DNA from 2 places in the Curtobacterium sp. 22159 genome. Region 2 is predicted to be linked to the other one. Evidence: predicted binding sites of a transcription regulator. Region 2 holds the regulator's gene; the other holds the start of a gene.

The links. Region 2 encodes HrcA, which represses chaperone genes, less so after heat shock. Its sites were predicted from a motif close to TTNGCACTCGNNNNNNNCGAGTGCNAA; they were not measured.
Region 1: the regulator HrcA is predicted to act here: its motif matches at 5,568-5,594, upstream of groES (co-chaperone GroES).

What each region holds. Positions count from the first base shown of each region.
Region 1 is NZ_JBQEPN010000004.1:230,550-238,154, forward strand. Features, by position in the region: gene ACTJKO_RS06860 (hypothetical protein) at 1-231, shown strand, start outside; gene ACTJKO_RS06865 (DNA/RNA non-specific endonuclease) at 293-1,105, opposite strand; gene tsaB (tRNA (adenosine(37)-N6)-threonylcarbamoyltransferase complex dimerization subunit type 1 TsaB) at 1,182-1,808, shown strand; gene rimI (ribosomal protein S18-alanine N-acetyltransferase) at 1,805-2,335, shown strand; gene tsaD (tRNA (adenosine(37)-N6)-threonylcarbamoyltransferase complex transferase subunit TsaD) at 2,322-3,377, shown strand; gene ACTJKO_RS06885 (DUF4190 domain-containing protein) at 3,461-4,243, shown strand; gene ACTJKO_RS06890 (class I SAM-dependent methyltransferase) at 4,327-5,529, opposite strand; gene groES (co-chaperone GroES) at 5,690-5,986, shown strand; gene rarD (EamA family transporter RarD) at 6,121-7,083, shown strand; gene ACTJKO_RS06905 (ABC transporter substrate-binding protein) at 7,270-7,605, opposite strand, start outside.
Region 2 is NZ_JBQEPN010000008.1:16,224-23,828, forward strand. Features, by position in the region: gene ACTJKO_RS10615 (hypothetical protein) at 1-92, opposite strand, end outside; gene ACTJKO_RS10620 (DUF1990 family protein) at 215-862, shown strand; gene ACTJKO_RS10625 (HAD family hydrolase) at 859-1,557, opposite strand; gene hemW (radical SAM family heme chaperone HemW) at 1,586-2,803, shown strand; gene ACTJKO_RS10635 (DUF4870 domain-containing protein) at 2,820-3,209, opposite strand; gene hrcA (heat-inducible transcriptional repressor HrcA) at 3,317-4,333, shown strand; gene dnaJ (molecular chaperone DnaJ) at 4,462-5,571, shown strand; gene ACTJKO_RS10650 (16S rRNA (uracil(1498)-N(3))-methyltransferase) at 5,571-6,311, shown strand; gene ACTJKO_RS10655 (histidine triad nucleotide-binding protein) at 6,362-6,715, shown strand; gene ACTJKO_RS10660 (PhoH family protein) at 6,774-7,605, shown strand, end outside.

The DNA.
Region 1 (7,605 bases), on a different contig from region 2:
CAGGCGAACAACGGCGACCTGTGGAGCGTCACGAACGCGAACGCGGCGACGCACTTCTCGATCGGGATGGCGTCGGACACGAGTCCGTCGATCGCGGCGGTCGGCAGCGGCTACGTCATCGCGGTGCAGACGAACTCCAGCGACCTGTGGACCGTGACGAACACGAACGCGGCGACCTCGTTCGGAGTCGGCCTCGCGAGCGGCACGAGCCCGGCGATCCTCGCGCGCTGAGCACGCCGGACGGGGCCGGGTCGCGATGCGGCCCGGCCCCGTCCCGTGCCACCCGCGCCGCTCAGAGCATCGTGTCGGCCAGCGTCCTGAGCTCCCGCCAGCCACCCCGCTCCTCCGCCACAGCCGAGGGCACCGGCGGCATCCGGTCGGCTGCCACGAGCGGCCCGAGGTCGAGGTCGGTCAGCGCAGCGATGTGCGCGACCGGCACCTGGAACGTGCGGAACGGCCCGAGCGGCGGAGGATCGCCGGCGCCGACCGATTCGAGGTCGATCCGGTCGAGCGACGGGGTCTGGTCGAGGACGAACCCGGCCGCCGCCAGATCGGCGCCACCGCTGGTCGCCCACGCCGCGACCTTCCAGAAGAGCCGCGGGATCCGAACGCCCCGGTACAGCGGATCGTCGTCCGCGAAGACCGGCCCGGTGAACACCGAGACGCGCAGCCGGTTCACCTCCGCGTACTGCAGGACGTGGTCCTCGACGCCCGCCCACAGGTTCTCGCCCTGGTTGAACGCAGCGGCCTGCGGAGCAGCGTTCGTGTAGACGAAGGTGTCCTCGTTCGCTCGGGCCCCGTCATCGCCCCACACGGGATCGCGTCGCCGGACGAGGTGACCTCGGTCGAGGTCGTTCCGCGCGTACACGTCAGGCCCGGCCTGCTCGTCCGCCGGCACGCGGGGATCGAGGTGCCAGTCGTCCGCTCGGTCCAGGTCACGGACCGCCCCGCCGTCGAGGTTCGCGGCAGTGGAGGCAGCGAGTCTGCGCGCCGGCTCGAACACGACGGTGAAGTGCGTGTACGGCAGCACGGTCGTCGGTCGTACGGACGGCGGGAGCGGCAACGCCACGTCGGGGCCGAGGAATCCGGGGTCGTATCCGTCCATGCAGCAGGTTCTACCGCCCGCCGATGACGCTCAGGTGGCCGCGGGGTGTTCACGCGGTACCGCCTACGATGGACGGGTGCTGCTCGCGATCGACACCTCCGCCGGGACCTCCGTCGCCGCGGTCGACCCGAGCACAGGTCTGGCACGAGCGACCCGCAGTACCGAGGACAGCCGCCGTCACGCCGAGGTCATCGGCCCCTTCCTCGCCGAGGTCCTCGACGAGGCCGGCATCGCCGCCGCCGACGTCACCGGCGTGGTCGCCGGCATGGGCCCCGGCCCGTTCACCGGCCTCCGCGTCGGCATCGCGGCCGCCCGCACCTTCGCAGCGGCACGCGGCGTCCCGTTCCTGCCGCTCGTCAGCCACGACGCCGTCGCGGCCGACCAGGCGCAGCAGGGCCCGTTCGTCGTCCTCACGGACGCCCGTCGGCGCGAGGTCTACTGGAGCGCCTACGACGAGGCCGGCACGCGGGTCGCGGGTCCCGGACTCGCGAAGCCAGCGGATCTGGATGAGGCGATCCGCGCCTCCAGTCCGACAGCCGTGGGCTGGGACCGCGTGACGGCAGCGTCGATCCCGGCCTGGAGGCTCGGCGCGCTCGCCGCGGACCGGCTCGCCTCCGGTGCGCCCTTCGCCGAGGACGCGCCCCTCTACCTCCGCGACCCCGACGTCACGATGCCGGGGGCGCCGAAGCGGGTGAAGCAGTGACCCTGCCCGACGGGCTGCGCCTGCGGCGCGCCCACCCGCAGGACCTCGACGACGTGATGTGGCTCGAGCACGCCTCGTTCCCGACGGACGCGTGGTCCGCGTCGCAGATGTCCGGCGAGCTGTACTCACCGCACGGCTACTACGTCGTTGTCGAGACCACCGAGGACGGTGCGCCGACGATCGTCGGGTACGCGGGCCTGTCGTCCCTCGCGGGCAACCCCGTCGCCGACGTGCAGACCATCGCGGTCGCCGCGGACCATCGGGGCAAGGGCATCGGACGTGTGCTCTTCACCGAGCTCCTCGGCGAAGCACGTCGTCGTGGCGTGCACGAGGTGTTCCTCGAGGTGCGCGCCGACAACCCGGTCGCGCAGGCCATGTACGCCGCGTTCGGGTTCGAGCGGATCGCCGTGCGCCCCCGCTACTACCAGCCCGACGGGGTCGACGCGTGGGTGATGCGCGCATCGCTGACGCCGCCGACGGAGGGGCCCGGGCCGATCGGACAGGAGACACTCGATGAGCACCGCTGAACCACTCGTGCTCGGGATCGAGACGAGCTGCGACGAGACCGGCGTCGGGATCGTCCGGGGGAGCACCCTGCTCGCGAACGTCATCGCGTCGAGCATGGAGGAGCACGCGCGGTACGGCGGTGTCGTGCCGGAGGTGGCAGCGCGGGCGCACCTCGAGGCCATGACCCCGACGCTCGAGGCCGCGCTCCAGCAGGCCGGTGTGACCCTCGACGAGCTCGACGCCGTCGCCGTGACCGCCGGCCCGGGGCTCGCCGGCGCGCTCATGGTCGGGGTCGGGGCCGCGAAGGCGCTGGCGGTGGCGACGGGCAAGCCGCTGTACGGCGTGAACCACCTCGTCGGTCACGTCGGCGCGGACGTCCTGCGTGCGGACGGCAGCGAGATCGAGCTGCCGACGGTGGCGCTCCTCGTCTCCGGCGGACACACCTCGTTGCTGCTCGTGAAGGACCTCGTCGGGGACGTCGAACTGCTCGGCGAGACGATCGACGACGCCGCGGGGGAGGCGTTCGACAAGGTCGCGCGGCTCCTCGGTCTGCCGTACCCCGGCGGTCCGCAGATCGACAAGGCGGCTGCCGAGGGTGATCCGACGGCGATCCGGTTCCCGCGCGGACTCACCCTGCCGAAGGACATGGCTGAGCACCGGTACGACTTCTCGTTCTCGGGGCTCAAGACCGCGGTCGCCAGGTGGGTCGAGCGCTGCCGTGACGAGGGGCGCGAGGTCCCCGTGGCGGACGTCGCCGCCAGCTTCCGTGAGGCCGTGGTCGACGTGCTCGTCACGAAGGCGATCAACGCCTGCCGCGACGCCGGGGTCGACCGGCTCCTGCTCGGCGGTGGGGTGGTGGCGAACGCCCGCCTCCGCCAGGTCGCCACCGAGCGGTGCGCGGCGGCGGGCATCGAGCTGCGGATCCCGCCGTTCGACCTCTGCACCGACAACGGAGCGATGATCGCGGCGATCGGGGCCCGGCTCGTCGCGGAGGGGCACGCCCCGAGCGACCTCGGGATCGCCGCCGACTCGACGCTGCCGGTGACGACCGTCCAGGTCTGACCGGTCTTCTCCGCGCGCTCCTGAGGGCGTCTGTGGGAGGATTCACAGGGCACCGACGAACGCGGTGCCGAGAGGGGTGGACGGTGTCCGATCAGAACGAGTGGCCGAAGCCGGGCGAGACGAACCCGGGCAACGACGCGTCCGCGCGGGAGCAGGCACCGTCGAGTGCCGCCCAGCCCGGATCCGGCGGTCCGCAGCAGTACGGCGCATCCGCCCCCGAGGCCCCGTCGGCGGCTCCGACCGATCCGTGGGCACAGTCCGGCCAGGGCGCGGCGGCCCAGGGAGTGTCGGAGGGGCACACGGCCCCGCAGAACCCGTACGGGGCGCCGCAGAACCCCTACGCGGCTCCGCAGAACCCCTACGCCGCTCCGCAGAACCCGTACGCTGCTCCCGGCCAAACTGGTTACGGCGCACCCCAGAACCCGTACGCCGCACCGCAGGGGCCGAACGGCAACCCGTACGGCGCGCAGGGCGGCTCGAATCCGTACGCCGCCCCGCAGAACCCCTACGCCGCTCCCGCCGGGTACGCCTCGGCTGGCTACCAGCCCTACGCGCAGCGCCCGAAGACGAACGTCCTCGCGATCCTCTCGATCATCTTCGCGTTCGGCGGCGTCATCATCTGGCCGCTCATCATCCTGACGAGCCCGGCCGGCGCGATCATGGGCCACATCGCCCTCGGCAAGATCAAGCAGAGCGGCGAAGGCGGACGCGGGCTCGCGCTCGCGGGCGTCATCGGCGGGTGGATCATGACCGGCCTGTTCATCCTGTTCGTCGGGGCCTTCGTGATCTTCGGCATCATCGCCGGCACGCACGGCGGGTACTCCGACTACGACTCCGGCTACGACTCCGGCGCCTTCATCGGCTAGGCACCGCCGCAGGACCACCACGACCCCGTCGGCCACCGGCCGGCGGGGTCGTGCGCGTCCGGTCTTCCCGGACCGTGTCGGTCCTACCCGGCCACGTCGGCAACCCGCTCGCACAGGATCGCCGCGTGCCGCCCCTCCAGTCGGGTCAGCACGAGCGTCACCCGCCCCGTCCCCCGCAACCGCAACCGCTTCCGGAACTGCGCCGGGTCCACGTCGACCCCGCGCTTCTTGATCTCCACGGTGCCGATGCCGTCGGCGGCCAGCCGTGCGGCGAGCTGCTTCACGTCGAGCGGCATCGTGTCGAGCACCCGGAAGGTCTGCGCGAACGGCGTCTGCACGGCTCGGTCCGAGGCGATGTAGGCGATGCCGTCGGACAGCATGTGCCCGTCGATCGACCGCGCGACGTCGCCGATGAGCCGTGCGCGGATGACGGCGCCGTCGGGCTCGTACAGGTACTGTCCGATGCCGCCCACCGGGACGTCGGGAGCGTCGGACGCGCCCGTCAGCTCCGCCACGCCGTGCGCACCGATGACGGTCGCGGCACGACGGACCCCCGGCCTGGCGAGCGGCCCGAACCACAGGGCGAGCTCCACGACCTCGCGGTCGACGGACGTCCACTGCGCCTCGGCGGTGTCGGGGATGAGGTCGCGGTCGACTCCCGGTCCGAGCTTCACGCCGGTCGGGGTCGTGGTGGCGGCGGCGAACACGGTGTCGAGCGACGGCGACCAGTCGTCGGGGTCGGCGAGCCGATTCGTGTTCGCGTGCCCCGCGGTGCGACGTGCTGGGTCCATCCAGACGCCGTCGACGCGTGCGAGGTCGAAGTCGGCTGCGTCGCCGAGCTCGACGCGGGCGGTGTCCCAGGGCGACAGGTTGTGCGTGGCGACCGCAGCGGTCACCTCGTCGCGGTCGACCGCGGTGACGTCGAGGTCGAGCGCGGCCATCGCCATCGCGTCGCCGCCGATCCCGCAGCCGAGGTCCGCGACGCGTGTGAGGCCCGCGGCCGCGAACCGACCGGCGTGCTGTGCGGCGACCTGCAGTCGGGTCGCCTGCTCGAGTCCGGCTTCCGTGAAGAGCATCCGGCTCGCGAACGCGCCGAACTTCGTGCGGGCCTTCTGCCGGAGCTTCGCCTGCGTGAGGACCGCGGCCACCAGGCCCGGGTCGTGCCCCTCCGAGCGCAGCCGCGAGACGACCCGGACGATCTCGCCGCCGTCCGAGACGGCAGGCGTACGGTCGAGCAGGGCCATCCCCTCGGGGGTGAGCAGCTGGGCGAGGTCGGCGGCTTCCACCCGTCGATCCTCCCAGGTCGCCCGGTCCGGGAGTTGTGCTGGCACTCGGATTGACCGAGTGCCAGCGGACGCCCTAGAGTTGGCGTTGGCACTCTCCTGTGCGTAGTGCCAACCCGGTTTTCATCTCTACCGAGTCAGTACCGAGAAAGAAGAGGTCACCGTGGCCGTCAGCATCAAGCCGCTCGAGGATCGCATCGTCATCCGCCAGGTCGAGGCGGAGCAGACCACCGCTTCCGGTCTGGTCATCCCGGACACCGCGAAGGAGAAGCCCCAGGAGGGCGAGGTCGTCGCCGTGGGTCCGGGTCGTATCGACGACAACGGCAACCGCGTCCCGCTGGACGTCGCCGTGGGTGACAAGGTCATCTACTCGAAGTACGGCGGAACCGAGGTCAAGTACTCCGGCGAGGACCTCCTCGTCCTCTCGGCCCGCGACGTCCTCGCAGTCGTCGTCGGCTGAGTCCAGCCGTCACTCCACGAACGCCCCGTCCGGCTCGCAGCCGGCGGGGCGTTCGTGCGTCCGGCGGTCGTGGGCGCGGGCCTGGAGGCGCGGTGCCGGTCCGCAGCGTCGGCGGCCCTTCCTAGGATGGTTCCGTGAGTGAACCGACCCCCGCGCGTCCCGTCCGGAGTGAGGCATCCGTCGGTGTCGTGCAGGCGGTCGTCGCGTACGGCCTGTGGGGACTCATGCCGTTGCTCTTCGCGGCGATGGCCCCCGCCGGCGCGTTCGAGATCGTCGCCTGGCGGATCGTCTTCGGCCTGGTGTTCTGCGCCGTCGCGATCGCCGTCACCCGGTCGTGGCTGCGGACCCGTTCCCTGATGGCGCAGCGCCGGGTGATGCTCGTGATGGGGCTCGCCGCGGTGCTCATCCTCGTGAACTGGACGGTGTACGTCGTGGCGACCACGACGGGCCACACGGTCGAGGCGGCACTCGGGTACTTCATCAACCCGCTCGTGACGATCGCGCTCGGGGTCGTGGTGCTCCGCGAACGCCTCCGTCCCCTGCAGTGGACGGCCGTCGGCATCAGTGTCGTGGCCGTCGTCGTCATCGCGGTCGGCTACGGGCGGATGCCGTGGATCTCCCTCGCGCTCGCGTTCTCCTTCGGCCTGTACGGCCTCGTGAAGAAGCGCGTCGGCGGCACGGTCGACGCGCTGAGCGGGCTGACGATCGAGACGGTGTGGCTCCTCCCGATCGCGGTGGTCGCCCTCGTGGTGCTCGGTGTGACGGGGCTCGACGGCGGTGTGACGTTCGCGGGTGCGGGCTGGGTGCACGTCCTCGTGACGGTGCTGACCGGGCCGGCGACGGCGGTGCCCCTGCTCCTGTTCGCGTCGTCGGCGCGGCGGGTGAGCCTGTCGACGCTCGGGCTGACGCAGTACCTCGCGCCGATCATGCAGCTGCTCGTGGGTGTCGTCGTGCAGCACGAGCCGATGTCCGGGGCGCGGTGGTTCGGCTTCGGGATCGTCTGGCTGGCGCTCGTCCTGCTGACGGTGGACTCCTTCGCGGCCGCTCGGGCATCGAGGCGCCGGGCCCTGGCACCCGCCGCGGCGGAGCCCGCCTGACGGAGCCGCACCGCGCCTCCCGTCCGTGCCCGCTCCCCGCTGCCGGCCCCGGGACTCGGCCCGCGCACCCCGAGCCCCGTCCTGGGCGACCGATCTCGCGCGGCACAGCCCGAGGAACGTCGCTGGGCCCGGGTCTCGGCGTCGCGCAGCCGAGACTCGGGCCCAGTGGGATCGACCGGATCCGCCCTACTTCACCGAGCCCTGGATGGCGCTCTGGTAGACGGGCTTGTTGTCACCGTCGAACTTGTAGATGCCGATGTAGGCGCTCGACGGGTCGTTGTTCGCGTCGAACGGACCGATGCCGGACGGGCCCGTGTAGTGGATGTCCTCACCCTTGTCGAGCAGGGCCGCGCAGGCCTTGAACGACGCGCACGTGGTGCCGCCGTCCTTCCCGGAGACCGCGGCCATGTTCGCCTGGATCGTGCCCGAGTCGGTGCCCTTGCCCTTCACCGCGGCGAGGGCGGCGAGCACGGTGGCGTCGTACGACTCCGCGGCGTACGAGTAGTCGGCGAGGTCCTTGCC
Region 2 (7,605 bases):
GCGGCCAGCCCGAACGCGGCGACGGTGAGCACGGCGAACGCCGCCGTCGTGCGGTCGACGGTCTGCCGGAGTGCGGGGGTGGGGCGTGGCACGGACCAACGATAGGGGCGCGGCGGACGTGTGTCGGGCCTCCCGTTCGGGGTGCGCGGATCGTGGGCCCGGCCGACCGACGCTGGTTCGTGTCGTGCCGGACCCCACAAGTAGCATGGGCGCCATGAGCACCCGCGGCAGCTACCGGACCGCCCTGACGTACGGAGCCGTGGGTGCGACCCAGGCGCCGGACCTCATGACGTACCCGCCGGAGGGCTTCGTCCCGTCCGAGTCGCGCTCCCGGATCGGTCACGGCGACCAGCGCTTCGAGACCGCGGTCACGCAGGCGCTCACGTGGCAGATCCAGGAGCGCAGCGGCATCCGGGTGCACGTCGAGGACCAGCCCGACGACGACGAGGTGCGCTACAACCCGGTGACGTTCGACGACGCCGGTGTGCCGATCGCGCCGGCGTCGATCGGGACGCCCCGCGTCGAGAAGTTCGCGCCGGACGGCACGCCGCTGCTGACGGCGGGGACGACGGCGACGCTCACCATGCACGCGTTCGGGCAGACGGTGCAGGCGCCGGTCCGGGTCGTGTCGATCATCGACGAGACCGACCGCAAGGGGTTCGCGTACGGCACGCTCGAGGGGCACCCGCTCTCGGGCGAGGAGTCGTTCGTGGTCGAGCGGACGCCGGACGGGTCCGTGTGGCTGCAGATCCGGCAGTTCTCGCAGCCGTCCAGCCGGAAGTGGCGGTTCGTCGCACCGCTGCTGCGTCGGCAGCAGAAGGTGATGGCGGAGAAGTACCTGGCCGCCCTCCGCGGCGACTAAGCGCTGCGGAGGGGCGGCAGCGCCGCGATCGCGTCCTCGATGAGCTGTGCGTCGTCGACGCAGTTCCGCGCGACGGTCACCGCGCTGGTCGCCCGCAGCGCGGCGACGTCGTAGACGCCGGTCGCGACCGCGAGGAACGGGATGCCGACGGCGTCGGCGGCCTCGCCGTCGCGCGGGGTGTCCCCGACGATGATCGCCCGTGTGCCCGCGAGGGCCTCGGCGGCGCGCGCGGTCACCCCGGCCCGCTCGACCTCGGTGTCACCGAAGAACGAGTGCGCCCAGTCGAACGCGTCGACGTCGAACCCCGCACCCTGCAGCTTCACCCGGGCACGGTACGCGGAGTTGCCGGTCAGCAGTCCGTTGCGCCAGCCGAGTGCTGCGAACCGGGCGACGAGCGCCGCGGCCCCGGGCGCGGGAGTGCGGTGGTCGCCGGAGCGGTGGCGTTCCTCGGTGAGGTCGCGCAGGTGCCCGCTGACCGTCGGAATGAGGTCGTCGTCGAGGTCGTGCGCGCGGACGTGTTCGGCGATGAGGCCGGCGTCGGTCCGGCCGTGCTGGTGTCCGACCCGCAGCACCAGGTCCCGCCCGACCGCGCGTTCGAGCGCCAGGTGGTAGAGGTTGCCCGGCGACGAGGCGTTCATCACGAGGGTGCCGTCGATGTCCCAGAGCACGGTGGTGGGGACGCTGTGGTGCTCCATGCCTCCATCATGACGGACAATGGAGTCCATGCCGAGTGCTCTCCCGATCGCCGATCCCGCCCCCGCGGACGGGCTGATCTCGCCGGTGACAGGAGCGGGCGAGGTGCCGTTCGGCGTCTACGTGCACGTGCCGTTCTGCCGGGTCCGCTGCGGCTACTGCGACTTCAACACGTACACCGCGTCCGAGCTGCGCGGGGTGCGGCGTGACGACTACGCCGGGCACGCGGTCCGCGAGATCGCGTGGGCGGCGTCGGTGCTCGACCACTCCGGGGTGCCGCGGCGGCCGGTCTCGACCGTGTTCTTCGGCGGGGGCACCCCGACGATGCTCCCGGCATCGGATCTCGCGATGATCCTGCGCGCGATCGACGACACGTGGGGGATCGTGCCCGGTGCCGAGGTCACGACGGAGGCGAACCCCGACTCGGTCGACGAGACCTCGCTGGCGACCCTCCGCGACGGCGGGTTCACCCGCGTGAGCTACGGCATGCAGTCCGCGGTGCCGCACGTCCTCGCGACGCTGGACCGCACGCACGACCCCGAGCGGGTCCCGCTCGTCGTGGACCTCGCGAAGCAGCAGGGCCTGGACGTCTCGCTGGACCTCATCTACTCCACGCCGGGGGAGTCCCTCGACGACTGGCGCACGTCGCTCGACGCTGCCCTCGCTTGCGAGCCGGACCACGTGTCGGCGTACTCGCTCATCGTCGAGGAGGGCACGGCGATGGGCCGGCAGGTCGCCCGCGGCGAACTGCCCGCGCCGGACGACGACCTCGCCGCCGACATGTACGAGCTCGCGGACCAGGTGCTCGGTGACGCCGGGTACTCCTGGTACGAGGTCTCGAACTGGGCGCGCGGCGAGCAGCACGCCAGTCGGCACAACCTCTCCTACTGGAAGGGGCACGACTGGTGGGGGGTCGGCCCGGGCGCGCACTCGGCCGTCGCGGGCACCCGCTGGTGGAACGTGAAGCACCCGGCCGCCTACGCGAACCGGGTGCTGCAGGGGGAGTCGCCGGCCGCCGGCCGAGAGTCCCTCGACGACGAGACCCGCTACGTCGAACGCGTGCTGCTCGCGGCGAGGGTGCGTGGCGAGCTCGCGACCTCGGAGCTCCGCCAGGAGGCGCGGGGCCGGGTCGCCGGCCTCATCGCACGCGGACTCGTGGACGGGGCGGCCGCGGTGCGGGGGCGCATCGAGTTGACCCTGCAGGGGCGTCTGCTCGCCGACGCGGTCGTGCGCGAGCTGCTCGACTGAGCAGGCGGCCCGGCGGCTACTGCTTGATGAACTCGATCGAGAGCGGGTAGCGGTAGAACTGCCCGCGGTTCGCGGCGACGGCGGCCATGATCCCGAAGACCACGGTGAGGATGCCGATCACCGGGAGGAGCAGCGCGCCGATCAGGACGATGGTCAGCAAGCCCGCGACGACGTAGGCGATCCCCATCGTGATGTGGAAGTTGAGGGCCGCACGGGTGTGCTCGCGGATGAACTGCCCACGGTCGCGCAGCACGAGGTAGGCGACGAGCGGCGCCACGAAGTTGAAGAAGATGCCGCCGATGTGGGTGAGCGTGGCCCAGAGGCGCTGGTCCTCGGGGGTCATCGGCTGCGGCGGGGTGTACCCGGCGGGGTACTGCGGGCCGCCGGGCTGCTGTCCGTAGGTCATGCGGGCAGCGTATCGGCAGGCTGTGGAGAAGTCCCGGTCCGTCGGCGGTCGGGCGTAGGATCAGCAGTCGACACGTCCGAGTGCCAGAACGAGTGGAAGGGGTCCGGGTGGTCAGCGAACGCAGCGTCGAGGTCCTCAAGGCCATCGTGCGGGACTACGTCGCCTCCCGCGAACCGGTGGGCTCGAAGACGATCGTGGAGCGGCACGCCTTCGGGGTCAGCGCCGCGACGATCCGCAACGACATGGCGCAGCTCGAGGACGAACAGCTCATCGCGGCACCGCACACATCGTCCGGCCGGGTCCCCACCGACAAGGGGTACCGGGTGTTCGTCGACCACCTGGCCGGCGCGCGCCCGCTCTCGAGCGCACAGCGGCACGCCATCGAGACGTTCCTCGGGGCGCCGAACGACCTCGACGAGGTCCTCGGCCGCACGGTCCGGCTGCTCAGCCAGCTCACCAACCAGGTCGCGCTCGTGCAGTACCCGTCGATGGTCCGCGCCCGGGTGCAGCACATCGAGCTCGTGCGCCTCGGCGACAACCGGCTCATGGTGGTGCTCATCACGGACACCGCGCGGGTCGAGCAGCGGGTCGTCGAGACCGACGTGGTCCTCGACGAAGCGGGGCTCACCGAACTCCGGGCCGTGGTGAACGGTGCCACCGTCGGGCTCCTGCTGCAGGACGTCGCACCGGCGCTCCGGGCCGTCCCGCAGCAGATCCGCCCCGACGCCCAGCCGCTCGCCGGCGTGGTCGTGGCCACGCTCATCGAACAGCTCGCGGCGAACCGGCAGGACCGCCTCGTGATGGCCGGCGCGGCGAACCTCGCGAAGAGCGAACAGGACTTCTCCGGCGGCCTCTTCCCCGTGCTCGAGGCGATCGAGGAACAGGTCACCCTGCTCCGGCTGTTCGGCGAGATGCAGATCGACGACGGCGTCGCGGCCCGCATCGGTGTGGAGAACGCCGAGTACGGGCTCGACGCGACCAGCATCGTCGCCGGCGGCTACCTGGCCGGCGGCGAGGTCGCCCGGCTCGGGGTGCTCGGGCCGACCCGCATGGACTACGGCACGAACATGGCCGCCGTGCGCGCCGTCGCCCGGTACCTGTCCAAACTCCTGGGCGAACATTGATCCCGGCCCCGCACGCCTGAGCGGGTCGACCCGAGCGGGCGATCCGCGCCTCCAGGCCCACCGACGACCACCCGGACCACGGCGACCGCCGCTCCGGACCGACCGAACCGAAACCGACTGAGGGATACGTGGCAGACCACTACGACGTCCTCGGCGTCCAGCCGGACGCCTCCGATGCCGACATCAAGAAGGCGTACCGCCGTCTGGCGCGCGAACTGCACCCGGACGTGAACCCGAGCCCGGAAGCGGCAGAGCGCTTCAAGGAGGTGACGCACGCGTACGACGTGCTGAGCGACCCCGAACAGCGACGCCGGTACGACGCGGGCCCGCAGGCCGACAGCCCGTTCGGCGGCGCCGGCGGGTTCAGCGACATCTTCGACGCGTTCTTCGGCGGCGGGGGCGGTGGTGGCCGCGGCAACGGGCCCCGGAGCCGTGCCGAGCGCGGTCAGGACGCCCTGCTCCGGATCGACGTCGACCTCGACGAGGTCGTCTTCGGCACCCACAAGGACGTCGAGGTCGACACCGCCGTCCTGTGCGAGACGTGCGGCGGATCGTGCGCCGCGCCCGGCACCCACCCGCAGACGTGCGACATCTGCGGCGGCACCGGGCACATCCAGCGGCAGGTCCGGTCGCTGCTCGGCAACGTCGTGACCAGCGCACCGTGCGGCACCTGCCGCGGCTACGGAACGGTCATCCCGAACCCCTGCCCGACGTGCCAGGGGCAGGGACGCGTGCGTGCCCGGCGCACCGTGCCGGTCGACGTCCCCGCCGGCGTCGAGACCGGTCTGCGCCTGCAGATGCCCGGCCAGGGCGAGGTCGGACCGGCCGGCGGCCCCTCGGGCGACCTCTACCTCGAGATCCGGGTCCGTCACCACGACGTGTTCAGCCGCGACGGGGACGACCTCCTCGCCACGCTCGAGGTGCAGATGACCGATGCCATCCTGGGCACCACGGCGACGATCGACGGGCTCGACGGGCCCGTCGACCTCGAGATCCGCCCGGGCGTGCAGAGCGCGGACGTCCTCGTGATCAAGGACCGTGGCGTCACGAAGCTCCGCGGGAACGGTCGCGGTGACCTGCGGGTCGGCGTGCAGGTGGTGACGCCCACGAAGCTGTCGCACAAGGAACGCCAGCTCGTCGAACAGCTCGCGAAGTCGCACAAGGCCGCCAAGCCGCAGCTCGCCCGCTTCCAGCAGGGCATGTTCGGCAAGCTCCGCGACCGGTTCTTCAACTTCTGATGGCCTCGCTCTACCTCGTCGGGTCGCTCGACGGCGTCGCGGTCGGCGACACGGTCCCGCTCGACGGGGCGGAGGGGCGCCACGCGGTGTCCGTCGCCCGGGTCCGCGTGGGGGAGACCCTGCGGCTCGGCGACGGTCGGGGCACGGTGGTGACCGGCGCCGTCACGTCCCTCGGTCGAGACACGCTCACACTGTCGGTGTCGTCCGTGACCGTCGACGAACCACCGTCGCCCTCGCTCACCCTCGTGCAGGCGCTCGCGAAGGGCGGGCGCGACGAGATGGCGGTGCAGGCGGCGACGGAGATCGGCGTCGACCGCGTCGTCCCCTGGTCCGCGGCGCGCAGCGTCTCCCGGTGGGAGGGCGCGAAGGTCGACAAGGGCCGCGCGCGGTGGGCGTCGATCGCGCACGAGGCGTCGAAGCAGGCGATCCGCTCGCGGGTGCCCGTGGTCGACGAGCCCGTCACCACCGCCCAGCTGGCCGCCGCGGGAGCGGGTGGTCCGCGTGCCGTGCTCGTGCTGGACCCGGTCGGCGACGTGCGGTTGTCCGAGTGGGCACCGGCGGCCGACGTCGACGAGATCGTGCTCGTCGTCGGGCCCGAGGGCGGCATCGACCCGTCCGAGTTCGACCGGCTCGTCGCCGCGGGAGCGGTACGGGTGCGGCTCGGCGACACCGTGCTCCGGACCTCGACCGCGGGCCCGGCTGCGCTCGCGGTCCTCCAGACGCGCCTCGGACGCTGGTGACCAGCCGATCGGGAAGGCGGTGCGTCGGTGCCGCGTTCTACGATGGAGCAATGAGCACCAGCACGCCGAGCATCTTCTCCCGGATCATCGCGCGCGAGATCCCGGCCACCGTCGTCGCCGAGGACGACCGCGTGATCGCGATCGAGGACATCGCGCCGAAGGCGCCCGTCCACGTGCTCGTCATCCCCAAGACCGAGGAGTACGCGAACGTCACCGAGCTCGCCGCCGGCGACCCGGACCTCCTCGCCCACGTGGTCGCCACCGCGCAGCGCATCGCCGACGAGCGCGCCGGCGGCCAGTTCCGACTCGTCTTCAACACCGGCGAAGCCGCCGGTCAGACCGTGTTCCACGTGCACGCGCACGTACTCGCAGGTGAACTGCAGGAAGGCACCCTTGCCGGCTAACGAACCAGCTTCCTCCGCTCCCGAGACGACCGTCGACATCCAGGTCGACGGCATCGCGATGGTGCAGCTCCTCGGTCCGCAGGACCGGCTGCTGAAGACCGTCGAACGGCAGTACCCCGGCGTCCGTGTGCTCGTCCGCGGCAACGAGGTGTCACTGTCCGGACCGGAGCGCGACGTCAGCCGCGCGCACGCCCTCGTCGACGAACTCGTCGCGATGGTCAAGCGCGGCCAGGACATCGGCCCGTCCGACATCCCCGTCTCGGCACGCCTCCTCGACGAGGACCGCAAGCCGTCCGACACCTTCGGCACGCCGATCGTGTCGAGCCGCGGCAAGTCCGTCCGTCCGAAGACCGACGGGCAGCGCGCCTACGTCGACGCGATCGACGAGCACACCATCACGTTCGGCATCGGCCCGGCCGGTACCGGCAAGACGTACCTCGCCATGGCCAAGGCCGTGCAGGCACTCCAGCGGCGTGAGGTGAACCGCATCATCCTGACGCGCCCCGCGGTCGAGGCCGGCGAACGGCTCGGCTTCCTGCCCGGCACCCTCACCGACAAGATCGACCCCTACCTGCGACCGCTGTACGACGCCCTCAACGAGATGATGGACCCCGAGCTGGTCCCGAAGCTCCTGGCGGCCGGCACGGTCGAGGTCGCGCCCCTGGCCTACATGCGCGGCCGCACGCTCAACGACTCCTTCGTGATCCTCGACGAGGCGCAGAACACCACGCCCGAACAGATGAAGATGTTCCTGACGCGTCTGGGCTTCGGGTCGAAGATGGTCGTCACGGGCGACATCACGCAGGTCGACCTGCCCGGCAACCTGTCGGGCCTCCGGCTCGTGACCCGGATCCTCGACAAGGTCGACGACATCCACTTCGCCCGACTCG